3 regions of the Alsobacter sp. P4_H11 genome follow, and region 1 is predicted to be linked to each of the others. Evidence: riboswitches for the same ligand, from Rfam matches in the RefSeq annotation. Region 1 holds a riboswitch; each other region holds the start of a gene.

The links. A riboswitch is a leader RNA that binds a small molecule or an ion and turns the genes downstream of it on or off. The one in region 1 is predicted to bind cobalamin.
Region 2: linked by a shared signal. The riboswitch ahead of bluB (5,6-dimethylbenzimidazole synthase) and the one ahead of AC1DSZ_RS19480 (CbtB domain-containing protein) in region 1 are both predicted to bind cobalamin.
Region 3: linked by a shared signal. The riboswitch ahead of AC1DSZ_RS06625 (DUF1636 family protein) and the one ahead of AC1DSZ_RS19480 (CbtB domain-containing protein) in region 1 are both predicted to bind cobalamin.

The regions. Positions count from the first base shown of each region.
Region 1 is NZ_JBFUKI010000012.1:2,233-7,171, reverse strand. It holds gene AC1DSZ_RS19490 (penicillin-binding protein 1A) at 1-1,145, opposite strand, end outside; gene AC1DSZ_RS19485 (CbtA family protein) at 1,555-2,310, opposite strand; gene AC1DSZ_RS19480 (CbtB domain-containing protein) at 2,321-2,500, opposite strand; cobalamin riboswitch at 2,599-2,793, opposite strand; tRNA gene AC1DSZ_RS19475 (tRNA-Lys) at 2,936-3,011, opposite strand; gene aat (leucyl/phenylalanyl-tRNA--protein transferase) at 3,088-3,756, opposite strand; gene accC (acetyl-CoA carboxylase biotin carboxylase subunit) at 3,799-4,939, opposite strand, start outside.
Region 2 is NZ_JBFUKI010000006.1:216,680-221,618, forward strand. It holds gene thiC (phosphomethylpyrimidine synthase ThiC) at 22-1,863, shown strand; cobalamin riboswitch at 1,907-2,086, shown strand; gene bluB (5,6-dimethylbenzimidazole synthase) at 2,130-2,840, shown strand; gene folK (2-amino-4-hydroxy-6-hydroxymethyldihydropteridine diphosphokinase) at 2,874-3,359, opposite strand; gene folB (dihydroneopterin aldolase) at 3,352-3,717, opposite strand; gene folP (dihydropteroate synthase) at 3,788-4,624, opposite strand; gene AC1DSZ_RS12620 (hypothetical protein) at 4,741-4,939, opposite strand, start outside.
Region 3 is NZ_JBFUKI010000003.1:180,197-185,135, forward strand. It holds gene cobN (cobaltochelatase subunit CobN) at 1-1,313, opposite strand, end outside; gene cobW (cobalamin biosynthesis protein CobW) at 1,318-2,361, opposite strand; gene AC1DSZ_RS06625 (DUF1636 family protein) at 2,358-2,768, opposite strand; cobalamin riboswitch at 2,885-3,076, opposite strand; gene AC1DSZ_RS06630 (cobalt-precorrin-5B (C(1))-methyltransferase) at 3,124-4,239, opposite strand; gene AC1DSZ_RS06635 (cobyrinate a,c-diamide synthase) at 4,337-4,939, shown strand, end outside.

The DNA.
Region 1 (4,939 bases):
GCGATCGCGCCCGACGGCTCGCGCGCAGGCTGGAGGCCGATGCGGGCGCCCTCCGGGACGACGTCCGTCACCACCGCAAGGCGCCAGGGCTGCACGTCGCCAAGCGCCGGCACTTCGGCCAGGGCCGCGCCCCATTCCTTGCTGGCGATGTCGATCTTCTGCATCGCGCCGCGCCAGCCATGCGCCTCGTCGTAGCGCACCAGCCCGTCCGCGAGCGCCTTTCGGGCCATGACCTGGATCTTCGGGTCGAGGGTCGTGCGCACGGACATGCCGCCCTCGTACAGGGCCTTTTCGCCAAAACGGTCCGCGATCTCGCGGCGCACGTCCTCGGCGAAGAAGCCCGCAGCGTAGGTGTTGGGCGAAAGCGACCGCGGGTTCACGTCGAGCGGCTCGGCCTTGGCCTTGTCGCCGTCCTGCTTGCTCACATAGCCGTTCTCGACCATGCGATCGATGACGTAGTTGCGGCGCTCGGTGGCGGCTTCGCGGAAGCGGAAGGGATTGTAGTTGTTTGGGCCTTTCGGCAGCGCCGCCAGATAGGCGACCTCGGCCAGGGTCAGCTCGTGGACGGACTTGCCGTAGTAGTTCAGCGAGGCGGCCGCGATGCCGTAGTTGCCGAGGCCGAGATAGATCTCGTTGAGATAGAGCTCGAGGATCTTATCCTTGGTGTAGGTGTTCTCCATCTTCAGCGCCAGCAGCACCTCCTTGATCTTGCGATCGAAGGTCTGCTCGCTGGTGAGCAGGAAGTTCTTCGCCACCTGCTGGGTGATCGTGGAGGCGCCCTGCGGGCGGCGGCCCTGGTCGCGCTTGAAGTAGTACAGCGCCGCGCGGGCGATGCCTTCCGGATCGACGCCCTGGTGCTTGTAGAAGTTCTTGTCCTCGGCCGACACGAAGGCCGCGATCACCAGCTTGGGGACCGACTGGATGGGGATGAACATGCGCCGCTCGCGGGCGTATTCGGCCAGCAGGCTGCCGTCGGCGGCGTGCACGCGGGTCATCACGGCAGGCTGGTAGTCGGCCAGCTGCGTGTAGTCCGGCAGATCGCGCGACACCTTCCAGAGCAGGCCGCCGACCGCGATCGCGGCCACCACGAACACGATCGCGCCGGCCGTGAACACAAAACCGATCCCGCGCAAAAAGAATCGCATCGACGCAAACCCACCTGTTCCAGCGCGCGACGGCATGCGCCGCGAATGTGGTCAAAGCGGGGAGGCGCAGCCGAAATAAGCATTGCGCAGCAACGCTTGCGCCGCTTTTGCCTCGTGCTCGAACGCCTTTGCGCGGCGGCCCCTAACCCCGCTACAAGGGCGCATGGAGTGGGACGGCGCCAACGACTGCCTGGCCTTCTCGCCCCCGGGCGAGGACGGGCGATGCGTGATGCATCGGCGCGCGTTTCGGGCGCTGTTGCGGCAGGAGCCGACGCCCGCCGAGTGCCTGGCTTTCGCGGCCCGCCATCAGGCTGCGTTCTGGCTTGCGGCCCGGCTCAAAATGCAACGCGCCGGGTTGGAGCCCGGCGCGCGCTTTCACATCACCAGTCGCGACCTGCGCGGCGCGATCTCAGGCCTCGCTCTCGCTCCCGCGGAAGCGGTGGAGGAAGAATCCCGTGAGGGCGCCAAGCAGCGCCCATGAAACGAAGGCGCTGACCATCACGGCCGTCACGAAATCCCGCGCCATGGCGTCCGGAACGGCGCTTTCGGCGGCGGGCGGCTGCGGCGCTCCGACGAGGTGCGGCGCCACCAGCAGCAGAGCGCCCAAGATGCAGGGCAGCGGCGCGCGGGTGAGAGCGATCAAGCCGAGCCCCATCGCGGTGGAAAGCGCGGCCCCGATCCACCAGAATTGGCGCGCCACCACGTCGGCGGCCGGCATGCCGGGCAGTTCGGGCGGCAACCCGATGCTGGGCGCCAGCGTGAGGGCGGCGAAACCGCCGAGACCCCAGATGAGGCCTTCGCGCCAGGTGGCCGGGCGGCGGGCGATCACCATGAGACCGGCGAGGCCGAGGCCAAAGCCGATCCAGGTCACGACGTTGAACAGCGCCGTGAAGGCGTTGCGCTGGAAGCCCTCGGCCGGCTGCCACGCGGCCCCGTGCTCGTGCGGCGCAGCGGTCGCGGCGTGCGAATGCGGCGCTGCGCCCAGCTCATGAGCGTGCGGCGCCACAGGGGCTGGAGCCGTCTGCGCGGCCTCGGCCTTCTGCTCGTAGACCTCGGCCTTGAGGATCAGCGGAACGGCGCGAACCTGCTGCAGGCCCGTGACGGTGAGGCCAACCAGAAGGCCGGCCGCCGCGGCCGTGAAGACGATCGAACGAAAAACGGACATCGCCGCGCCGTCAGTGGCAGGGAAAGCCGCTGGCGTGGCGCGTGTCATGAGCCGCGTTGTGCACCGCCTCCACGTGGGCAAAGCCCGTGAAGCCGACCAGCATGACGCCGAGCAGAACCGCGAAGGCGGCCTGCAGAAGGGCGCTGGCCTTGACGGCCGGGACGTGTGACGCGACGGAAGACTGCTGCAACATGTTCTCACCCCGAGTTGCCGGCGCGGCGCATGGCGGAACGGGAGCGCCGCGTCCCTCGTGGATGCGGCCTGTCGCGAACCATCCCGGGCGCCCGCCCTTGGTTTGTCGCGACGGCAGGTCTCCTGACTTGCGGGTCGTCGCTCCGGCGAACCTTCCCAGCCCTGATGGACCAGTGGTGAACTCGCCTTCGCTCGCCGCTCACAGTTGCGGGGGCAGTCGCAGCTTTGGGCTTGCGCCCGCACTGCGTTCCCTTTCAAGCCCCGAAGGGCGCCGTCGCACGGGCAGCATAGCGGAGGGCTGCGCGGCGTCCATCGAATTGAGTGAATTTCAGGCGCGCACGCCGCGAAAAAAACACCGCCGAGCCGTGTGGATGCCGGGCGACCCCAATATCGGCGGAGGAATTCAAGCGCCTGCCGGTAAGCGCCTTGATGGTGGTGAGCGCGCTGGGACTCGAACCCAGGACCTACTGATTAAAAGTCAGTTGCTCTACCGGCTGAGCTACGCGCTCGCTCGCCCGGATGCCTAGCCGCATGGCCTCGCCCGGTCAATAGAGCGCGACGCCGCGGCGGCGAGCTCGGCGACCATCAGGCGAGGGCGTCCAGGACGTCGCGCCCCGTCGGGGCGGGCGCCTTGGGCCAAGCGGTGAAATCCGCCTCGACATTGGTGGCGGCGTCGAGCAGCCGGCGGTAGTCGCGCCGGGGCACCTCGACGGCGCCGAAGCCAGCGAGATGCGGCGTCACGAACTGGGTGTCGAGCAGGCGGAAATGACCGACCCGCAACCGGGCGACCAGATGCACCAGCGCCACCTTGGAGGCGTCCCGCTCGCGGTGGAACATGCTCTCGCCGAAGAAGGCGCCGCCGAGCCGCACGCCATAGAGCCCGCCCACGAGTCGCCCGTCGCGCCAGCACTCCACCGTGTGGGCCCAGCCGAGATCGAACAGCGCGCCGTAGAGCTCGCGGATTCTCGCGTTGATCCAGGTCTGGCGGCGATCGGGCGCCGGCGCGGCGCAGCCGTCGATGACGCCCTCGAAATCATGGTCGACGCGGACCTCGAACCGGTCCGAGCGCACCGTGCGGGCCAGCCGCGACGGCAGCTGGAAGCCGTCGAGCGGGATGACGCCGCGCTCGCGCGGCTCCACCCAGTAAAGCGCCGGATCGTCGGCGCTCTCCGCCATGGGAAAAATGCCGCACGCGTAGGCGCGGAGCAAAAGCTCCGGCGTGATCTCCGTGTCAGCGTCCTGTCGTCTCGCCATCCGCTACGGCCCGCTCCTGCGGGCTCTCGTCATCGCCAGCGTTCAAGCGCCGGTCGGATCGTTCATGCCCCCGGCTGCAAGATACTTCTCCAGCCAGTGAATATCGTAGTCCCCGTTCTGGATGTCTGGGTTACGAACCAGGGCCCTAAAAAGCGGTAGGGTGGTCTCGATCCCATCCACCACGAACTCGTCCAGGGCCCTCCGAAGGCGCATCAGGCACTCATTGCGGTTGCGTCCGTGCACGATCAGCTTGCCGACCAGCGAATCGTAGTTCGGCGGGATGGTGTAGCCCTGGTACACGGCCGAATCGACGCGCACGCCCAGCCCGCCCGGCGGGTGGAAATAGGCGATCCGGCCCGGCGAGGGCATGAAGGTGGCCGGGTGCTCGGCGTTGATCCGGCACTCGATGGCGTGGCCGTTGAGCTGGATGTCGTCCTGCGAGAACGACAGGTCCGCGCCGGCGGCCAGCCGGATCTGCTCGTTCACGAGATCGATGCCGGTGATCATCTCGGTGACGGGATGCTCCACCTGGATGCGGGTGTTCATCTCGATGAAATAGAACTCGCCGTCCTCGTACAGGAACTCCACCGTGCCGGCGCCGAGATATTGCAGCTCCTGCATCGCCTTGGCGACGGTTGCGCCGATCTTGGAGCGCATCTCGCCGTTGAGCGCCGGGGAGGGGCCTTCCTCCCACACCTTCTGGTGGCGACGCTGCAGCGAGCAGTCACGCTCGAAGAGGTGCACCGCGCCGCCGCGGCCGTCGCCCAGCACCTGCAGCTCGATGTGGCGGGGCTTCTCGAGGTACTTCTCGAGATAGACGGCGTCGTCGCCGAAGGCGGCCTTGGCCTCCGTGCGGGCGGTCTGCAGCGCGTCAACGAGGTCGCCTTCGGTGCGCGCCACCTTCATGCCGCGCCCGCCGCCGCCGGCGGCCGCCTTCACGAGCACCGGGTAGCCGATGTCGGCCGCGACCCGCATGGCCTCGTCATCATCCGTGATGCCGCCCTCGGAGCCGGGCACGCACGGGATGCCGAGGCGCTTGGCGGTGCGCTTGGCCTCGATCTTGTCGCCCATGATGCGGATGTGCTCCGCCTTGGGGCCGATGAAGTGAATGTTGTGGCTCTCGAGAATCTCGGCGAAGCGCGCGTTCTCGGACAGGAAGCCGTAGCCCGGATGCACCGCATCC
Region 2 (4,939 bases), on a different contig from region 1:
GCCTGTGCTTTGGAGGTCCTCGTGAACACTCATGTTAAGCTCGATCCCGCGTCGCCCTCGACGGTGACGACCGGCCCGCTGCCGGCCTCGCGCAAGGTCCATGTCCCCGCGCCCGGGTTTCCCCAGGTCACCGTCCCGGTGCGCGAGATCGTGCTCAGCGCCGGAACGCAGGAGCCGCCGCTGCGCGTCTACGACGCCTCCGGCCCTTACACGGACGCCGACGCCGTGATCGATCTGGCTGCCGGCCTGCCCGAGGCTCGCTCTCTCTGGCTTTCGATCCGTCCCGGCCTCGTCGCCGCCCAGCCCCGAGCCGTCCGGCCCGAGGACAATGGGTCCGTCTCGGCCGACGCGCTCGCCCCGGCTTGCCCAGCCGAACGGCGGGTCCTGACCGGAACTCCGGGCGCCCTGGTCACCCAATACGAGTTCGCCCGGGCCGGAATCATCACGGAAGAAATGCGCTATGTCGCCGCCCGCGAAAATCTCGGCCGCGAGCTGCCCCTGGCGGGCGCGGAAGAAGCGCTCGCGCACGGCGAAAGCTTCGGGGCCGCCATTCCGGCCCATGTCACCCCGGAATTCGTCAGGCAGGAGATCGCCGCCGGGCGCGCCATCATCCCGGCCAACATCAATCACCGCGAGCTCGAGCCGATGATCATCGGCCGCAACTTCCTCGTGAAGGTGAACGCCAATATCGGCAACTCGGCCGTGACGTCGTCGGTCGCCGAAGAGGTCGAGAAGATGGTCTGGGCGATCCGCTGGGGCGCCGACACCGTCATGGACCTCTCCACCGGCCGCAACATCCACAACACCCGAGAGTGGATCCTGCGCAATGCGCCGGTTCCGATCGGCACCGTCCCAATCTACCAGGCGCTCGAGAAGGTGCACGGCGATCCCGCCAGGCTCGACTGGGAGGTGTTCAAGGACACGCTGATCGAACAGGCCGAGCAGGGCGTCGACTATTTCACGATCCACGCCGGCGTGCGGCTCGCCCACGTGCCGCTCACCGCCCGGCGGGTCACCGGCATCGTCTCGCGCGGCGGCTCGATCATGGCGCGCTGGTGCCTTGCCCATCATCGCGAAAGCTTCCTGTACGAACGCTTCGACGAGATCTGCGCCATCATGCGGCGCTTCGACGTGTCGTTCTCGCTGGGTGACGGCCTCCGTCCGGGCTCCATCGCGGACGCCAATGACGCCGCCCAGTTCGCCGAGCTCGACACCTTGGGCGAGCTCACGAAGGTCGCCTGGCGCGAGGGTTGCCAGGTCATGATCGAGGGCCCCGGCCACGTGCCGATGCACAAGATCAAGGCCAACATGGACAAGCAGCTCGCGACCTGCGGCGAAGCGCCCTTCTACACGCTCGGGCCACTGACGACCGACATCGCGCCCGGCTACGATCACATCACCTCCGGCATCGGGGCGGCCATGATCGGCTGGTTCGGAACAGCGATGCTCTGCTACGTCACCCCGAAGGAGCATCTTGGCCTGCCCAATCGCGACGACGTGAAGACCGGCGTGATCACCTACCGGATCGCCGCCCACGCGGCGGACCTCGCCAAGGGGCATCCGGCGGCGCAATTGCGCGACGACGCCCTGTCCCGCGCCCGGTTCGAATTCCGCTGGGAGGATCAGTTCAACCTGTCGCTGGATCCCGACACCGCCAGGGAGTTCCACGACGAGACCTTGCCGAAGGACGCGCACAAGGTCGCGCATTTCTGCTCGATGTGCGGTCCGAAATTCTGCTCGATGAAGATCAGCCAGGACATCCGGGCCGACACCCTCGCGGAGGAGGAACGCCAGAAAGGCCTCGCCGCCAAAAGCGCCGAGTTCGTCGCCTCGGGGGCGAGCCTCTACGTGCCGCAAGGGTGAGACGCGCAGCCGGGGCTGCGCTGGCGCGCAGCTCCGGCGCGTGGCATCATCGGTCCGTTCAGGAGCCCGAACACTCGGGAGAATCGGGAAGGCGGTGAAACTCCGCCACGTGCCCAACGCTGTAAGGGGGACCGCTTTCGCTGGATGCCACTGGCTTTTGCCGGGAAGGCGCGGAAACGGGACGATCCCAAGTCAGAAGACCGGCCTGAACCCATAGGGCACGCTCGCGGACGGAGCGCGGCCAGCTTCGATCTGTGAGGGGAATCATGGACGCGAATGGGCTGTTCTCCGACCAGGAGCGCACGGCCGTATACGACTGCATCTTTAATCGGCGAGACGTGCGCGGCGAGTTCCTGCCGCGCCCGGTACCGCCCGAGGTGATCGGGCGCATCTTGCGAGCGGCGCACCACGCTCCGTCCGTCGGCTTCATGCAGCCGTGGGACTTCATCGTGGTGAGCGATCCCGCCATCAAGGCCGCCCTTCACGAGGCGTTCACGGAGGCGAACAATGAAGCCGAACGGCGCTTCGATCCCGTGCGGGCGCGGGCCTACCGAAACCTGAAGCTGGAGGGCATCCGCGAGGCGCCGATCGGCGTCTGCGTGACGTGCGACCGGAACAGAGCGGGGCCGGTGGTGCTGGGGAGGACGCACCAGCCTGACATGGACATCTACAGCGCCGTCTGCGCCGTCCAGAACCTGTGGCTGTCCGCCCGGGCCGAAAACGTGGGCGTGGGTTGGGTGAGCATCATCAAGTCCGAACGGCTCCGCTCGATCCTGGGGATCCCGGATGAGATCGTGCCGGTGGCTTATCTCTGCCTCGGCTATGTCAGCACGTTCAACAAGGAACCCGATCTCCAGGCGGCAGGCTGGGCGAAACGGGCCGAGCTGCCGGCGCTGGTCTCCTTCGATCGGTGGGGAGCTCACGATGAAAATAATCCAATCTTCAACGCCGCGCGGGCGAAAGCTCGCCGACCCTGACCGTCGCCGGGCGATGGGCTCGCGCCGGCGAGCTCATCCCAGTCGCCGGATTCCCGACGCATCCAGGCGCGCGAGGGCCTGTGCGACGGACGTTCCCCCGATCAGCAGGTCCGGGCTGATCTCGGCCAGTGGCGCGAGAACGAAAGCGCGGTCCATCATGCGGGGGTGCGGAAGGGTGAGATCGGGGCCTTCCAGAACGACGCCCTCGTAGGCCAGAATGTCCATGTCGATCAGCCGTGGACCCCAGCGCTCGACGCGCACGCGGCCCATGTCATGCTCGATCGCAAGAAGCAGGTCCAGCAGCTGCCGCGGGCCCAGATCGGTCTCGATCTCCGCGCAGGCGTTCACGAACCAGTCCTGCGCAACCGGCCCCCAGGGAGGAGTGCGGTAATCGCCGGAGCGCGCGATCACGCGCACCTCCCGGTCGGCCAGCCGGCGCAGCGCGTCCGCGATGGCGGCGCGCTTGGCGGCCGCGTCGACGCCGATATTGCCGCCCAGGCTCAGCCACGCCCTAGCCACGGCGGCGCTCGATCTCGACCGCGACCGTATCGAGGATGTGCTGCACCGGCGCCTCCGGTTTTTCCACTTTGACCGTCACGGCCTGGACGCGCGGGTGGGCGTCCAGCACGGCTGAGGCGATCGCTTCGGCAAGGCCCTCGATGATCTTGAAGCGGCGCTGTGTCGCGATCCCGACCGCAAGATCCGCCAGGGCGCCGTAGCATACGGCCTGGTTGTAATCATCCGCCGCGCCGGCCGGGCGAAGATCCAGCTCGCAAGTGAGCGTGATGTAGAAACGCTGGCCGAGGGTCGCCTCCTCGGGCAGCACGCCATGGCGTGCATAAACGGCAAGGCGCGAAAGGGTGACGCGGTCGGTCATGAAAGCTCCTGGCGCGAAGAACTGCTAGCTCGCGCGCGCGCATCCGGCTGGAAACATCGCGGCGCGCGGTTCACGTCGCGTTCGGGGGGTATCCCGCGCCGCCACGATCGCGCCAAAGCGCGTCGAGGGTGCGCACGGCGTCGACATGCGCTTTCACGTCGTGAACGCGGATGATGTCGGCGCCGCCCGCGATCGCAGCCGAATGGGCCGCGAGCGTGCCGAAAATCCGGCTTTTCGGGGCAACATCGTCGCCCAGGATGCGGCGCAGAAAAGATTTCCGCGATGCCCCGACCAGAACGCGAAATCCGAACGCCTTGAGTTCGGCCACGCGCCGCAACGCATCCATGTTCTGCGCCCAGCTCTTTCCAAAGCCAATCCCGGGATCGAGGATCAGCCTCTCCTCGCGGAGCCCTGCATGGCGCGCCAGCCCGATGGTGCGATCGAAGTAGCGCCGGAACTCCTCGACGATGTCGAGCGAGGGATCGATCGTCTCCCGGTTGTGCATGACAACCACGTCGCAGTCATGGTCGGCCGCCACCGCGACCATGTCCGGGTCGCGCTGGAGACCCCAGACGTCGTTGATGATGCGAGCCCCGGCGGCCAGCGCCTTTCGGGCGGTGTCCGCACGGTAGGTGTCGATCGAAATGGGGCGCGACAGCGCCGGCGCGAGGGCCGCGACCACGGGGAGCACGCGGCGCTGCTCTTCCTCCGCGCCGATCGCCTGATGCCCCGGACGGGTGGATTCACCCCCGAGATCGACGATGTCGGCGCCCTCGGCTTCGAGGTCCTGCGCATGGCGGATAGCCACCTCGGGATCAAAGAAGTCGCCCCCGTCCGAGAACGAATCCGGGGTGACGTTGACGATGCCCATGATGAGCGTGCGGGCGGGGAAGCCAGGAGGCTGCATGGCGGTCCACTCGGTCTAGACGCGCCCGCTTATCGACCCGAAATGCACCTCTGTCGAGAAGCGGCCGCAGATGTTCGCGACGGTTGCGGCGCTCGACACGCCTCAGGCGGCCGCCCTCATTCGCGAGCGTCGGAGGGCTTCAGATCCGGCGGCGGCGCTTCTGCTTCGGCCGCAAGCGCGGCTCGGAATTCACCGAGCCGGGCGCGGTAGCCCTGGGCGTCGCCATATTCCAGGAACTCGTAATAGCGCTTGTGCGGGTCGCTGATCCGCAGCGCGTGCTTGATCGGGCACCAGTACTGCTCCGTGCGGCTGCCG
Region 3 (4,939 bases), on a different contig from region 1:
CCGGCGCGGCCGCCCTTGTGGGGGTAGTCGGAGAGCACGCAGGCTATCCGACGCTCCGCGGCGGGCGTCCGGCGCAGGCGCGCCCAGGCGGCGGCGCGGTCGGCCACGGCGGCGACCCGCGAGGGGTCCGGCCGATGGGAAAGGCTTGAGTATTCCAGCGCCTCGCTGCGGGCGGCTTCGGCCTTGAACGAGATCGCGCCCGCTATGATGCGGCCGTCGAGTTCGGGCAGGACGACGTTCATGGCGAGATCGGCCGCGCCAAGCCCTCGTCCGCTGTCCAGCCACGCCTCATGGCGCGCGCCGGACAGCATGGCCTGCAGCACCGGCGCGTCGGCTTCGTCGAGCACGCCGCCGCCGTTATCGGCGCGGCCCGAGAAGGCCGTGGTGTTGAGGATTACGTCCGGCTTTTCGCGGGCGATCAGCGTCGACAAGCCCTCGGCCGCCGCCGGGTCCTTGAGGCTGGACGCGTATGCGGCCGTCACCGCGAAACCGCGCTGCGCGAGCGCGTCGGCGAGCGCCGCGATCGCGGCGGTGTCGCCCGCCATCAGGACGGAGCGATAGAAGGTGATGAGAGCGCGCGGCGGGACGAGCGCAACTCTCTCCCGCGAAGCAGGGGAGATGTCGGCGGAGCCGACAGAGGAGGCGCCGGGGTTCACGCCCGGATGGCCGGCTCCGCGGCGCTCCGCCGCCCCCTCCCTGCCCTTCCCCGCTTCGCGGGAGAGGGTTCCAACCTGCGGCCCTGTAGCGACCGCGTGGGCCTCTCGGCTCAGCTCCGCGCTGACGCCCATGGCCGGCACAGTCTTGGGTTCATCCCAAGGCCTCCCCGCGCCGATGGTTGACGACAGGAAACCCAGGCAGCTGGCGAGGTTCTCGGGGCCGCCCTCGTGGAACCAGCCCCAGAGGCGACGCAGGTCCTCGGGCGGCAGCGTCGAGGCGGTGTCCAGGCGTTCGTCCTGCCGGTAATCGCCCGGAACCACGGCGAGGTGGAACCCTTGCTGGCGCGCGGCGCGGCCGAGTTCCTCGACGCCGTAGCGCCAGTAGTCGAGCCCGCCGAGCAGCCGCACGAGCACGAAGCGCGCCTTCGCGGCGACGTTGGCGACGTAGAGGTCGACCGAATAGGGATGCTTCAGCTGCGCCAGCGGGGCGATGCGCAGGGTGGGGTACCGGTCCCGCCCGGCGTCCCAGGCCCGGGCGAGCGCCGTCATGTCGCTGTCGGTGAAACTCAGGAACACCAGCTCCGCAGGCGATTGCGCAAGATCGACCGCGGCTTCAGCCTCGTCGAGCGTGCGCGTCTCGGTGCGGAGCAGGTGCATGGCGTCAGGCGGCCAGGGCCGCCTCGATGGCGGCGCGGTCGATGCCCTTTTCGCCGATCACGACGAGGCGGCTGCGGCGCCGCTCGCCCGTGGTCCAGGCGCGATCGAAATGGTGGCGGAAGCGCGTGCCGACGCCCTGCACGAGGAGCCGCATCGGCTTGCCGGACACCTCCATGAAGCCCTTCATGCGCAGCACGTCGTGCTGTTCGGCCACGGCGGCGAGCCGCGCCACCAGGGCGGCCGGATCCGCGACCGCGGGCAACTCCACCACGAAGCTGTCGAAGTCGTCGTGGTCGTGGCCTTCCTCGGCGTCGTGGTGGGACAGGCGCTGGGCGAGATCGTCCTCGGCGGCGGCCGCGATGCCGAGCAGCACGTCGGCGTCGATCTTGCCCTCGCGGGTGGGGACGATCTTCACCGCGCGCGGGATCGCGCCCGTGATCTCGGCCGACACGCGGGCGAGTTCGGCCTCGTCCATGAGGTCGGCCTTGTTGAGGATCACGAGGTCGGCGCAGAGCAGCTGGTCCTCGTAGACCTCCTCGAGCGGATTGTCGTGGTCAACGGCGGTATCTTCGGCGCGCTGGGCTAGCACCTCCTCGGGATCATCGGCGAACCGGCCGGCCGCCACGGCGGCGCCGTCCACCACGGCGATCACGCCATCGACCGTGAGGCGCGAGCGGATGGGCGGCCAGTCGAACGCCTTCACGAGCGGCTTGGGCAACGCGAGGCCGGAGGTCTCGACAATGATGTGGTCCGGCCGCTTCTCATGCGCGAGCAGCGCCTCGATGGCCGGAATGAAGTCGTCCGCCACCGTGCAGCACAGGCAGCCATTGGCCAGCTCGACGATGTTTTCCTCAGGGCAGCTCTCGACGCCGCAGGAGCGCAGTATCTCGCCGTCCACGCCGACGTCGCCGAACTCGTTGATCACCAGCGCCAAGCGCCGGCCGCCGGCGTTCTCGAGCACGTGGCGGATCAGGGTCGTCTTGCCGGCGCCGAGGAAGCCGGTGACGATCGTGACGGGGACTTTGGACAATTGAGCAGGCGCGGTCATTCGGCGGCCTCAGACAGGGGCGACGGGGAAGCGGCGGGCGCCGCGAGCGGGGGCGAGCGCGAGATGACGCCCTTCTTCAGCATGTCCGGGCGTTGGCGCCACGGGATCAATCCGTCGGGAGCTTCCGCATAGAGCAGCGCGCCGTTGACGATGGTCTCGGCGCTCACCTCGGCCGGAAAGTCGCCATACACGTAGGTCCACTTTCCGGCCGCCGCGAAGCCGACCGTGACGGGGCGCTTGCAGACGCTAAGGCACTCCACCGGGATGATGTCGACGGGTGCGGCGCGCTGCGCCGCCAGATCGGCGACGGCGCGGTGCAGGCGCGCGCCGGCTCGGCCGTGCTGCTCCTCGAGCGGATCGTCGGCCAGCCGGCACGTCACGCAGACATGGATGGTTGTGCGAGCCATTCTCTCGGCGCTCCCGCCCGTGGGCGTCTTTCGATCGGGGCGCGACGGGACCGCACGGCGATCCCGGAGAATTCGCGGCTCTGGGCCGCACGATCCCGCAAGGCGCCCCGCCCGCAGCATCGGTTTTCGTGGTGGCAGGTCTCCTGGCTCGCGGATCGGCGCCGTGCGCCGCCTTCCCGGGTCGCCCCAGTGGCATATCGGCGCTCGGCTACCCGCTCACAGTTGCGGGGGCAGCTGCGGCATCGCCCGAGGGCTCACCGCATTCCCTATTCACCCTCATGCGAGGGACCATCACGGCCTCAGTGATAGGCGTGCGGAAGGAAGCCTGTCAATTTTTCCCGCGAGAGCGCCGGCGTCAGACCGGCCGGAACGGCGTGCGGGCGACCAACGCGCCCTGCCGGTCGAAGACCACGACGTCCAGCTCCACGCCGGAGCCGGCCAGCGCCTTGGCTGCCGTGGCCCAGGCCGCTTCGGCGACCGCGGCCCCGAGATCCACGCCCGCATTGCGCGCCAGCAGCAGCGCCTCGTTGGCGGAGGCCAGCGCGGCGGCTTCGGCGATTTGCCCCGCTGATGCGCCCGCTTCCCCGAACCGCTCCGAGAGCCAGCCGAGATCGACCTCGCCCCGGCGCGAGTGGAGATCGAGCAGCCCCTGGGCGAGCTTGGTCATCTTGGCGAACCCGCCCGCAACGGTGACGCGCTCGACCGGGTGGCGGCGGACATATTTCAGCATGCCGCCGACGAAATCGCCCATGTCGATCAGCGCGATCTCGTCCAGCCCATGCAGGCGCTGGACGGCTTTTTCGCTGGTGTCCCCCGTCGCGCCCGCGACGTGGTGGAGGCCGGAGGCGCGCGCCACGTCGATCCCGCGATGGATGCTGTGGATCCAGGCCGCGCAGCTATAGGGCGTCACGATGCCGGTGGTGCCCAGGATCGAAAGCCCGCCGACCACGCCGAGACGGCCGTTGAGGGTTCGCTTGGCGATCTCCTCGCCGCCCGGGATCGATATCTCGATCTCGCAATCGGCCGAAACGCCCAGCAGAGCGGCGGCCTCCGCGACGGCGGCGCGCATCATCTCACGCGGAACGGGATTGATGGCGGGCTCGCCGGGAGGGATCGGCAGGCCGGGACGCGTCACCATGCCAACGCCGGGGCCGGCGCGGAACGTGACGCCCGAGCCTGGCGGCCCACGGCGCAGCGTCGCGAGCACGAGCGCGCCGTGGGTGACGTCCGGGTCGTCGCCGGCGTCCTTGACGACGCCCGCGCGGGCGAAGCCTTCGCCAAGTTCGGTCACAGCCAGCGCAAAGGCGGGGCGGGAGCCATTGGGCAGCGTGATCTCGACCGGATCGGGAAACACGCCGGTGTGCAGCGCCTCGAAGGCGGCGCGCGTCGCAGCCGTCGCGCAGGAGCCGGTGGTCCAGCCCCGGCGGAGGCTGGCGACGGGCGGGATGTCCTCCGGCGGCGCGTGGCTCATGGCATGGTGGTAGCGCCTCCCGGGCGCGGCGCAAAGGCTTTGCGGCGTCGAAGCGCTTGCCGGGTTTTCGGATTTCGCGCAGGGATGGGGCATGACCATGCCCACGCCCGGCCTCGTGATCGCGGCCCCCCGCTCGTCCAGCGGCAAGACAACAGTAACGCTCGGCCTTTTGCGCGCCTTTGCGCGCCGCGGCCTGCGCGTGACGGGCGCGAAATGCGGGCCGGACTACATCGATCCCGCTTTCCACGCCGCCGCGACGGGTCGGCCGAGCCTCAATCTCGACGCCTGGTCGATGTCGCCGGAGATGCTGGGCGGCCTCGCCACGCAGGCGACCGCGGACGCCGATCTCGCCTTTTGCGAGGGGCTGATGGGCCTGTTCGACGGCGTGCCGGCCGCGCCCGGGCGGTCCGGCTCGTCGGCGGACGTGGCGGCCGCGCTGGGCTGGCCGGTGCTGCTGGTGCTGGACGTGAGCGGCCAATCGCAGTCGGCCGCCGCCATCGTGAAGGGCTGCGCGGTGTACGACCCGCGGATCCGGCTGGCCGGGGTGGTGATCAACAAGGCGGGAAGCGCCCGGCACACGCGGCTGGTGACGGACGCCGTGCGAGCGCTGGACATCCCGGTGTTCGGCGCCCTGCCCCGCTCGGAAGCCGTCAGCCTGCCCGAGCGCCATCTCGGCCTCGTGCAGGCCAGCGAGACGAGC